2 regions of the Mesorhizobium sp. M0408 genome follow, and region 1 is predicted to be linked to the other one. Evidence: predicted binding sites of a transcription regulator. Region 1 holds the regulator's gene; the other holds the start of a gene.
The links. Region 1 encodes PhoB, which activates phosphate uptake and scavenging genes when phosphate is short. Its sites were predicted from a motif close to TGTCATNNANCTGTCAT; they were not measured.

Region 1 (5,949 bases):
CTGGAATCCGGTCACGGAAAAATTTGGCGCACTGGCGCCGATCTACGGCACCCTGGTCACGGCGGCCATCGCCATCCTGATCGCGGTTCCGATCGGCATCGGCATTGCAGTCTTTCTCACCGAGCTCTGCCCGCGCCCGCTCAGGCGCCCGATCGGCATAGCGGTCGAGCTGTTGGCCGGCATTCCTTCGATCATCTACGGCATCTGGGGCCTGTTCGTGTTCGCGCCGTTCCTGCAGACGGCGATACAGCCCTTCATCATCAACGTCTTCCACGGCGTGCCGGGACTATCCAGCCTTTTCGCCGGCCCTCCTTACGGCATCGGCCTTCTGACCTCGGCGCTGATCCTTGCCATCATGGTGCTGCCCTTCATCACCTCGATCACCAAAGACGTCTTCGATACGGTGCCGGCGGTGCTGAAGGAATCGGCCTATGGCATCGGTTGCACGACCTGGGAAGTGACCCGGCGCGTGGTCATTCCCTATACCCGCATCGGCATCATGGGCGGCGTCATGCTTGGCCTGGGCCGGGCGCTCGGCGAGACCATGGCGGTGACCTTCGTCATCGGCAACGCCCACCGCATCAGTGCCTCCCTGTTCGCGCCGGGCACGACGATCTCGGCGACCATCGCCAATGAATTCACCGAGGCCGACGGCGACCTCTACACCTCCTCGCTGGTTTCGCTCGGCCTGATCCTCTTCGTTATCACCTTCCTGATCCTTGCCGCCGCCCGCTATATGTTGATGCGGATCGACGCCCGTACGGGAGCCTGACCGATGTCGACATCCTCATCGCTCCACAGCCGCCGCAAAGCCAGGAATTCGGTGATGATGGCGCTTTGCGTCGTCGCCGCCGGCATCGGGCTTGCCTGGCTGGCGCTCATTCTCGGCGCACTGGTCTATAAGGGCACAGCCGGGCTTTCGCTCGCGGTCTTCACCGAGATGACGCCACCACCGGGCGAGGCCGGCGGCCTGCTCAATGCCATCGCGGGCAGCCTGCTGATGACGATCATCGCCGTTGTCGTCGGCACGCCGATCGGCGTGCTGGCGGGAACCTACATGGCCGAGTATGGACGCTTTTCGCGCATCACCACCGTCGTCCGCTTCATCAACGACATCCTGTTGTCGGCGCCGTCGATCATCATCGGCTTGTTTGTCTATGAGCTGATGGTGCGGCCAATGGGACATTTCTCGGCCATTGCCGGCGCCGTTGCGCTTGCCATCCTGGTCATTCCGGTGGTCGTGCGCACCACTGAAGACATGCTCAACCTGGTGCCGAACGCGTTGCGTGAAGCCGGTGCCGCGATCGGCGCGCCACGCTGGGTGGTGATCCGTTCGGTCGCCTACCGCGCCGCATTGTCCGGCATCGTCACCGGCATATTGCTGGCGATAGCACGCATTTCCGGCGAGACGGCGCCGCTGCTCTTCACCGCGCTCAACAACCAGTTCTGGAGCAGCAATATCAACGCGCCGATGGCCAGCCTGCCGGTGACCATCTTCCAGTTCGCTCTCAGCCCTTACGAGGAATGGCAGCAACTGGCGTGGACCGGCGCACTCATAATCACCCTGACGGTTCTGGGCTTGAGCATCCTCGCCCGCAGCCTTACCGGACGCAGAGAGGACAGATGACACAGATGTTGTCCCCAGACATGACGATGGCCGAAACGGTCGTCGAGAAGACGAAGATCGAGGTCAAGAATCTCAACTTCTACTACGGCCAGAGCAAGGCGCTGAAGGACATCAGCCTGTCACTGCCTGAGCGCAGTGTCACGGCCTTCATCGGCCCTTCGGGGTGCGGGAAATCGACGCTGCTGCGTGTGTTCAACCGCATCTATGAGCTCTACCCAAAACAGACGGCCGAGGGCCAGGTGCTGCTCGACGGCAAGAACATTCTCGACCGGTCGCAGGATCTCAACCTCCTCAGGACCAAGATCGGCATGGTGTTCCAGAAGCCGACGCCGTTCCCGATGTCGATCTACGAGAACATCGCCTTCGGCGTCAGGCTCTACGAGAACCTCGGCAAGTCCGAGATGGACGGCCGCGTCGAACAGGCGTTGAAGCGCGCCGCGCTGTGGAGCGAGGTCAAGGACAAGCTCAACGCCAGCGGCTTGAGCCTGTCCGGCGGCCAGCAGCAGCGGCTCTGTATCGCCCGCACCGTGGCCGTGAAGCCGGAAGTCATTCTGCTCGACGAACCGGCTTCGGCCCTCGACCCGCTGTCGACTGCCAAGATCGAGGAACTGATCGACGAATTGCAAGCCGACTATACGATCGTCATCGTCACCCACAACATGCAGCAGGCGGCGCGCGTGTCGCGCCAGACCGCCTTCATGTATCTGGGTGAACTGGTCGAGTTCGACCGGACCGAGAAGATCTTCACGTCGCCCCGCGAGAAGCGCACGCAGGACTACATCACTGGCCGCTTCGGCTGAGCCGTTCCGATCATGCATATGAGGACAGGACCATGGGCGAACACACAGTCGCTTCTTTCGACGAGGATCTCGAGCAGATCAGCAAGCTGATCCGCGACATGGCCGACCTCGCCGGTTCGATGGTCGGCGGGGCGACCAAGGCCCTGTTGAATTCCGACAACGTGCTGGCGCAACGCGTCGTTTCCGACGACGCCATCATGGATGCGCGTCAACGCGAACTGGACGACCGCGCCATCACCCTGATCGCCAAACGCCAGCCGATGGCCCACGATCTTCGCCATGTGGTCGGAGCGATCCGCATGGCGGGCGACCTCGAACGCATCGGCGACCTTGCCAAGAATATCGCCAAGCGCGTGAGTGCGGTCGGCCTCAGCGCCACGCCGCGGGACCTGTCGCATTCCATCGACGCGATGGCGCAGCTGGTTCTCATCCAGGTGCAGGGTGTCATCGAGGAATATGCTGCAGGCGATGCGGCCGCGTTGGCCAAGCTGCGTGCCGCCGACGAGCGCATCGACGTCAAATACACGTCCGTGTTCCGCGAGCTGTTGACCTACATGATGGAAGATCCGCGCAACATCACCGCTTGCACGCACCTGCTGTTCTGCGCCAAGAATCTGGAGCGGATCGGCGACCATGTCACCAACATCGCCGAAAATGCGTATTATGTGCTGACCGGCGAGCAATTGCCGGTCAATCGTCCGAAGCAGGACGAAACGACAATGTCCGCACCGGTGACATGATGGGGGTGCCCAGCCGATGATCGCACCACGCATAATGGTGGTGGAGGACGAGGAGCCATTGGGTGTGCTGCTCCGCTACAATCTCGAATCCGAAGGCTACCAGGTCGAGGTGGTGACACGCGGCGACGAAGCCGAGATCCGTTTGCAGGAGAATGTGCCCGACCTTTTGGTGCTCGACTGGATGATACCAGCGGTTTCCGGCATCGAGCTCTGTCGTCGGTTGCGGGTGCGCCCCGAAACCGAGCGGCTGCCGATCATCATGCTGACCGCGCGCGGCGAGGAGAGCGACCGGGTGCGCGGGCTTTCGACCGGCGCCGACGACTATCTGGTCAAACCGTTTTCGACACCGGAATTCATGGCCAGGGTCAAGGCGCTGCTGCGGCGCGCCAAGCCGGAAGTGCTGTCCAGCGTGCTGAAGGTCGGCGACATCGTGCTCGATCGCGAATCGCACAGGGTCTATCGCAAGAAGAGCGAAATCAGGCTCGGGCCGACCGAATTCCGGCTGCTCGAGTTCATGATGCGGCATCCGGGCCGTGTCTTCTCGCGCAGCCAGTTACTCGATAATGTCTGGGGCGAGACAATCTACATCGACGAACGCACCGTCGACGTGCATGTCGGGCGGCTGCGCAAAGCCGTCAACAACGGCCGGATGCCGGATGTCATCCGCACCATCCGCGGTGCCGGCTATGCGATCAGGGAAGATTGACCCGCCTGGTCAGGCTACGTTCTTTCTGACGCTGGGCCTCATTTGCGCGCCCGGCGCGAAAATCTCCTGGTCGACGAAGCTTAGCGCCCGCATCGCGCAGCCTTCGCGGATCAGCGGCAATTCGTTCGGCTCTGTATCGAAGGAGATCGAGTCCGAATGCTGGCCGCCGGCGGTCTGGGCGATTGCCTTCCGCAAGGCCGGCTCGATCAGATCGAAGGCGGCGGCACTGGCGCCGACCATCGCGACCGGTGCCGGATCGATCAGCGCGAACAGCGAGCCGAGACCGAAACCCAGCGCTTCGCCGGCCTTGCGGTAGGCCTCGCGTTCCGGCCCATCTTTCTCGCGCGCCCGGGCCGCCAGTGCTCGCATGTCGGCGTCGCTGACGTCGGCGATCGGTTCGCTTTCTTCGCTCATCTGCCTGGCGTTGCGCCAGATGGCGTAGTTGCCGGCATAGGCCTCGATGCAGCCGCGCCGCCCGCAACGGCAGAGCGCGCCGCCCGGACGATGGATCATGTGGCCAAATTCGCCACCCGAGGAATGCGTCCCGGTGAACAGTTCGCCCTTCAGCACCAGCCCCATGCCGATGCCATGCGAAAGCAGGATGGCGATGAAGTCGTCGCGATAGCGATCCGGATTGCGCCAGCGCAAAGCCACCGCCATCATGTTGCAGTCGTTCTCCACCGTTGCCGGGATGCCGAATTCGTCCTCCAGCATGTCGGCAAAGGCGATGTCGGTCTGCGGCGTGATCGGCGACCACAGCATGGCGCGTGCAGGGGAGTCGGTAATGCCCTGAATCGCCAGGGCGATGCGGGCGACACTGCGGACGTCAAGGTCTGGATCCTGCAGCCGGCGCCGGACGATGGCCATGCATTCACGGATCAGCTCGTCGCGCGGCATGGTCAGCGTGTCCAGCCGGCGCTGTTCCTCGGCGACCACCTGTCCCGTATAGTCGATAATGGCGGCCGACAGGAAATTCAGCGACAACACCACGGTCAGCACCGCCGCCGCTTCCGGGTTGAGGGCGAGGCCGACCTGCGGACGACCGCGTTTCAACGAAACGGGCTCACTTGCCTTGCTCTCGGCGAGGATGCCTTCCCGTATCAGGTCGGAAGAGATCGCCGATATGGTCGAATGACTGAGGCCGGTAGTAGCTGCGATCTCAGTACGCGATGGCTGGCCGGCCCGGCGCACCGCCGAGATCACCATCGCCCGGTTGCGCCGGCGCAAATCGTCATGGCGGATTCCGACCGACATTGTTTTGCTTTCCTCCCGGTTGCCGCGGCCGCTCATGAACCGGAAGCCGTCGGTAATGTCCGACAAATAGTGTCGGACGCAGGCAAATAGTGTCAGATGCAGGTGGCGCTGTCATCGTTTATTCCGACGCTCGAAAAAACTCGCAGAGTCATCAAAATCCATCAGAATCGATGTTGACAGCAGCCGGAGATCGGGCCAGTATTTTTTCGAGGCTCGAAAAAATTAGAGCTTCTAAGCTGGTCTTTGAGCCAATTGGTCACGCCGTACGCGGCGCAGGGAGGATATGATGAAGAAATTCACGACCGCCATTCTGGCGGGTGTCGCCATGACGCTGGCGCTGGCGTCGGTGGCGCAGGCTAAAGACAAGGTCATCGGCGTTTCCTGGTCGAACTTCCAGGAAGAGCGCTGGAAGACCGACGAGGCCGCAATGAAGGCGGCCATTGATGCCGCAGGCGACAAGTATATTTCCGCCGACGCACAGTCCAACCCCGGCAAGCAGCTCACCGACGTCGAGAGCCTGATCTCGCAGGGCGCCAGCGCACTGATCATCCTGGCGCAGGACGCCTCGGCCATCGGGCCGGCCGTGCAGAAGGCACTGGACGAAGGCATCCCGGTCGTCGGCTATGACCGGCTGATCGAGAACAAGGACGTGTTCTATCTGACCTTCGACAACAAGGAAGTCGGCCGCATGCAGGCCCGCGAAGTCTTCAAGGTGAAGCCGGAAGGCAACTACGTCTTCATCAAGGGTTCGGGTTCCGATCCGAATGCCGATTTCCTGTTTGCCGGTTCGATGGAGGTGCTGAAGGAGGCCATTGACGGCGG
Region 2 (5,949 bases), 220 kb from region 1:
CATGGCTGACCCAGGAATGGGCGCGCCGGTCGACAAGGTCGACATGCAGCCAGACCCAGCCGCCCGCTGAGGCCAGCGCGGCCTCTATGTCTCGGGGCGCCAGCGGTTCGGGAGCTTTGCCGGGAGCGGCATGATAGGCCCAGACCAGCCCGGGAGCATGATGCTGGTCGTCCGCGGCAAGCAATGTCAGATGCGATGCGTCATTCATGGCCGCCGCCGAAACGATGCACGTTCAGGTGATCAGGGCGGCGCCGGGGCCGGTGCCGCGACATTCTGGTCAAACCCTGCCCCCGCTCAGAACACCTGGCGGAAGATGACGAACAACACGAAGGCAAGACAGATGGAGACCGGAAGGGTCAGTATCCAGGCCATCAGCATGTTGCGCACCGTCGACCATTGCAGGCCCGAGCCGTTCGCCGCCATGGTGCCGGCAACGCCCGAGGACAGCACATGGGTGGTTGAGACCGGCAGGCCGAGATAGTCGGCCGATGCGATCGTCGCCATCGCGACAAGCTCGGCGGACGCACCCTGACCGTAGGTCAAATGGCTTTTGCCGATCTTCTCGCCGACGGTGACGACGATGCGCTTCCAGCCGACCATGGTGCCGAGGCCGAGCGCCAGCGCGATGGCGACCTTGACCCAGAGCGGGATGAACTTCGTCGCGTTGTCGACCGCCTTATGGTAGGTCGTCACCGCCTTCAGGTCGTCTGCCTCCATCGGCAGCAGCTTCTTCTTGTCGATCAGCTTCAGCGCTTCACCGATAAGATAGATGTTGTTGCGGGCGTTGCTGACCAGCGTTGTCGGCAGCTTTTCCACGGACGGATAGGGCGACAACATGGCGCTGGTGTCGTGGATGAAGCTCTGCAGGGCAGGCGTGGTCTCGTCCTTCCAGGTCTTGGTGCGAACGGCGTCGCCGACCGCGGTCGCCGCGTCAGTCACGACGACGCCGGGCTTGACGTATTTGCCGAGTACCGTTTCGACTTGCGTCGCCGCCGATTTGTAAGCTTCGAGATAGTTCACGTCCGGTGTGCGGTTGAGCGCGAACGCGGTCGGCACGACGCCGATCAGGATGAGCATGATGAGGCCCATGCCCTTTTGCCCGTCATTGGAGCCGTGGGCAAAGCTGACGCCGGTGCAGGTGAAAATAAGCAGCGCCCGAATCCACAGCGGCGGCGGCGCGCTCGACTTGGGCGCCTCGTAGAGCTCGCGGTTCCTGACCAGCAGCTTCATCACCAGAAGCAGCAGTGCAGCCAGGCCAAAACCGACCAGCGGCGAGATCAGGAGCGACAGGCCGACATTGGACGCCTGCGACCAGTCGACGCCGCTGGTGACGGAGCCGGCCGGGGCCATGAACTGGTTGGCGAGACCGACGCCGATGATCGAACCGATCAGCGTGTGCGAGCTCGAGGCCGGCAGGCCGAGATACCAGGTTCCGAGATTCCACATGATCGCTGCGACCAGCAGCGCGAAGACCATGGCTAGCCCCGCGCTCGATCCGACCTGAAGGATCAATTCGACCGGCAGCAGCGATATGATGCCGAAGGCGACCGCCCCGCTGGCGGTAAGCACGCCCAGAAAGTTGAAGAAGCCGGACCACATCACCGCAAGCTCAGCCGGCATGGAATGCGTGTAGATCACCGTTGCCACCGCATTGGCAGTGTCGTGAAAACCGTTGACGAATTCGAAGCCGAGCGCGATCAGCAGCGCCAGCCCAAGTAGGATCCACGGCACCGCGATGGTGCTGGTCAGGTCCTGGCTGAGCGCGTAGCCGACATAGGCAAGGCCGCCCAGAATGATGACGGCAAAGGCCGGCAGAAACCATTTGCCGGTGCCGTTTGGCCGGTCAAGCGGATGCTCCGGCCTTGGAATTCCTGCTTCGCTTGAAACAATATCGACCATACCCCACTCCTCCTGCGTTGCAGCAAAGAATGGGAGGACGCTATGTCGGCAGGATGAAGCCTGTGTGACGGCGGGCACTTTGGGTTGACGCAACGGGCGATCGACGCGACCGAGGCAATTGAACCCGGCCGGCGCATTCCTAGACTATTCCGCGATCTCCAGCAGGGTCGATATCAGCAGCCGGCGCTCTTCGGCGGAGAGAATGTCCGAATCGAACAGGTTCATGCTGCGAAGCCCTTCGATGGCGAGATAGCAGACCAGCAGCGCCTTGAGGTTCGGCGTTTCCTGCTTCAGCCGCTCGAACAGCTGCCGCCTGAACGATTTTATCGGCGTCAGGAAATCGGGATCCTCGGCAATCGCCGAAAAAATCCAGGACGCCGACGGTTTCGATTCCTCGGCATGCTCGGCCGACAGCTTGATATAAGTTGCAAGCGGGCTTTCGCCGTTGATGCCGGCCGTGCGGGCGGACTGCAGCGCCTGCTCGAAGGCGCGCAGATAATCCTCCACCAGCGCCTGCATCAATTTCGCCTTGGTCGGGAAATTGTAGAGAAGACCACCCTTCGACACGCCAGCACGGCTGGCGACCGCATCCAGCGACAGGCTGCCAGGACCCGTCTCGCGCGCCACGGCGGCGGCGGCGGCGAGAATCTTCTCGCGCGAATTTGCTCTGCGGGCCTTCATCAAGCGTTCCCCCTTTCATTAGCTTAGGCGGAATTGACAAGACCGTCCAGACGGTACAGTAAGATCGCCGTCATTTGAAATTGGGACCAGGCACAGGTATGTGTTCCGGTCATCCGACCGTTATGCTGGGCCGTGGCCGAGGGACTGTTCGTGATCAAGCGCTTCATCATCGCCTTCATTCTGCTCGTGCTGGTGTGCGGCGGCATCGTTGGCTTCAACCTGTTTCGCGACAATGCGATCAAACAGTTCTTCGCCACCATGAAGCCGCCGGCCGCGACCGTGTCGACGGTCATCGTCAAACCGATGTCATGGACGCCCGGCATCGAGGCGATCGGCACTGTCAGTGCCGTACGCGGCGTCGACCTCACCGTCGAAACTGCTGGCATCGTCAAGGACATCCTGTTCCATGCCAATCAAAAGGTCGCCGCCAACGCCGTGCTGCTGCAGCTCGACGATGAAGTCGAGCGAGCCGACCTCGTGGCATCGAAAGCGCAAGCCACATCCGACCAGACGACGCTGATGCGCGCTCTTGAGCTGCAGAAGCGCGGGGTCGGCACCGATGCTACGCTCGACACGGCGCAGGCAGCAGCATCGGTCTCCGCCGCGCAGGTAAACAAGCTGCAAGCGGTGCTCGACCAAAAGCAGTTGACGGCCCCCTTCAAGGGTACCGTCGGTATTCCGAAAATCGACCTTGGCCAGTATCTCACACCCGGCACCGCTGTGGTGACCTTGCAGGACATGGATACGATGCGTGTCGATTTCACCGTGCCGGAGCAGCAGCTTCCGCAGCTGAAGATCGGACAGACGGTGCGGTTGGGCGTCGGCGGCGGCGACATGCCGTTCACCGGCAGCATCCGCGGCATCGATCCGAAGATCGACCCGACCAGCCGGCTGGTGACGGTAAGGGCGGAGGTCGGCAATCCCGAAGGCAAGCTGACGCCCGGCCAGTTCGTTCAGGTGCGCGTCGAACTGCCCGAGGAGAACGACGTGCTGGCGCTGCCGCAGACGGCGCTGACTTCCAGCCTGTACGGCGACTTCGTCTTCGTAGTGCGCCCGGCCAAATCCGCCGAAGCCAACGGCGCGGCGCCCGAGGCAAAGCCGGAAGAAAAGCCGGCTGCAGATGCTGCCAAGCCCGCAGCCGAGGCACCCGCGGCAAAACCCGACGAAAAGGCGGCCGCTACCCCAGCCAAACCGGCAGCGGAAGGCAAGCCGGCAGCGGAAGAACAGAAGCCGCAGCTCGTGCTAGCCCAGGTGTTCGTCAAGCCAGGCCGCCGCAACGCCGGCCTCGTTGAGATCCTGGAGGGCATCGCGCCCGGCGACGAAGTCGTTACCGCCGGCCAGAACCGGCTCTCCAACGGCATGTCCGTTGCCGTCGACAACACGATCGATCCGAGCAAGCCGGGCAACCAGCAGGCAGCCCAGCAATGAGCTTTTCCGACCTCTTCATCCGCCGCCCGGTCCTTTCGACCGTGCTTGCTTGCATGATCCTGCTTCTGGGTTTCCAAGGCATTTTCAACCTTTCGATCCGGCAGTATCCTGAGGTTGAAGAAACGGCCATCACCATCACCACGGCCTATCCCGGCGCCAGCGCCGACCTGATCCAGGGGTTCATTTCCGCGCCGATCGCGCGTGCTGTCGCGTCGACCGAAAACATCGATTATGTGACGTCGGCGAGCCGGCCGTCATCCAGCACCGTGACGGTGCAGATGAAACTCGGCTCCGACCCCGACGTCGCGCTGAACGAAGTCTTGTCGAAGGTGCAGAGCGTTCGCGGCGATCTGCCGGACGAAACCAAAGACCCGGTGATCGTCAAGGGCACCGGCCAGCAGTTCGCGATGATGTACATCTCGATGCAGAACCCGAACATGACGCCGGAACAGCTCACCGAATATATCGAGCGCGTCGTGCGGCCGCGTATCTCGACGGTCGAAGGCGTCGCCGACGTGCAGATCTTCGGCGCAGCCGAATATTCGATGCGGGTCTGGATCGACCCGATCAAACTGGCGGCGCGCGGCGTGACGGCGGCGGAAGTGCTGGCCGCCATCAACGAATCGAATTTCCTTTCCGCGCCCGGCGACACCGAAAACGAATATGTGGTTTCTTCGATCACCGTTCGCTCGACGCTGCAGACGCCGGAGGCTTTCGCCGCCCTTCCACTCCGGTCGAAGGACGGCAATGTGGTGAGACTGCGCGACGTGGCCCGCGTCGAACTCGCCGCGGCGAACACCGACACCAGGGTCAGCTTCAACGGCAAGCCCGGCATCTTTCTCGCTATCTTTCCGACGCCGGCCGCCAATCCGCTGACCACCGCGGCGGCAATCCACAAGATTGTGCCGACCATCCAGGAGACGCTGCCGCTCGGCATGACGATGGAGATCGTCTACGACTCAACCGAGCAGATCAGCGCGTCGATCGAGGAGGTGTTCAAGACCATCGGCGAGGCGGTCGCCATCGTCATCGTCGTCATCCTGCTCTTCCTCGGCTCGTTCCGCTCGGTGCTGATGCCGATCGTGACCATTCCGCTGTCGCTGATCGGCGTCTGTTTCCTGCTGTTTTCGGTGGGCTATTCGATCAATCTTTTGTCGTTGCTGGCCATGGTGCTGGCGATCGGACTTGTCGTCGACGATGCCATCGTGGTGGTGGAAAACATCCACCGCCACATGGAGGAAGACGGCTTGTCGCCGATGCAGGCAGCCTTCAACGGCATGCGGGAGATCTCGTCCGCCGTCGTCGCCATGACGATAACATTGGCCGCCGTGTTCGCGCCGCTGGCCTTCACCGGCGGCCTGACAGGCGCACTGTTTCGCGAATTCGCGGTGACGCTTGCCGGCTCGGTGGTGCTTTCGGGTGTCGTCGCCCTCACCATCACACCGATGATGTCGGCACGTATCCTGAGGTCCGGCTCGCACAGCCGCTTTCAGCGCATTGTCGACAATACGTTCGGGCGGGTCGAACACATCTATGAGCGGCTCGTCACCGGTTCGTTGAACTATCGCCCGGTGACGCTGATGATCGTCCTCGCGCTGGTCGCCACGACCGGTTTCATGTTCACCAAGACCTCGAGCGAACTGGCGCCGGAAGAGGACCAGGGTTTCCTGCTTTCGCTGGTGACCGCGCCGCGGTACGCGACGTCGGACTATACCGAAACCTACGTCAATCAGATACTCGGCCTGGTCAAGGATCTGCCCGAGACGCGGGCACAGTTCTCGGCGGTCGCTTTCGGTGGTGGCCAGACAAACAGCGCTTTCGTCGGCTTTGCGTTCAAGGACTGGGCTGACCGCACGCGCAACTCGAAGGAAATCCAGCAAGACATTACGGGCCGCCTAAGCAAGGTGGCGGGCGTCGAAGCTTTCGTCTTCGCGCCGCCGA

Region 2: NKI67_RS05205 (inorganic phosphate transporter) is a predicted target of PhoB. The motif match lies at 1,953-1,969, and genes of this name have one in related genera.

What each region holds. Positions count from the first base shown of each region.
Region 1 covers NZ_JAMYRO010000003.1:15,133-21,081, reverse strand. Annotated here, with positions in the region: gene pstC (phosphate ABC transporter permease subunit PstC) at 1-772, shown strand, start outside; gene pstA (phosphate ABC transporter permease PstA) at 776-1,627, shown strand; gene pstB (phosphate ABC transporter ATP-binding protein PstB) at 1,624-2,427, shown strand; gene phoU (phosphate signaling complex protein PhoU) at 2,460-3,167, shown strand; gene phoB (phosphate regulon transcriptional regulator PhoB) at 3,184-3,873, shown strand; gene NKI67_RS04030 (ROK family protein) at 3,883-5,127, opposite strand; gene xylF (D-xylose ABC transporter substrate-binding protein) at 5,414-5,949, shown strand, end outside.
Region 2 covers NZ_JAMYRO010000003.1:238,174-244,122, forward strand. Annotated here, with positions in the region: gene NKI67_RS05200 (transporter) at 1-208, opposite strand, end outside; gene NKI67_RS05205 (inorganic phosphate transporter) at 295-1,899, opposite strand; gene NKI67_RS05210 (TetR/AcrR family transcriptional regulator) at 2,044-2,580, opposite strand; gene NKI67_RS05215 (efflux RND transporter periplasmic adaptor subunit) at 2,731-4,008, shown strand; gene NKI67_RS05220 (efflux RND transporter permease subunit) at 4,005-5,949, shown strand, end outside.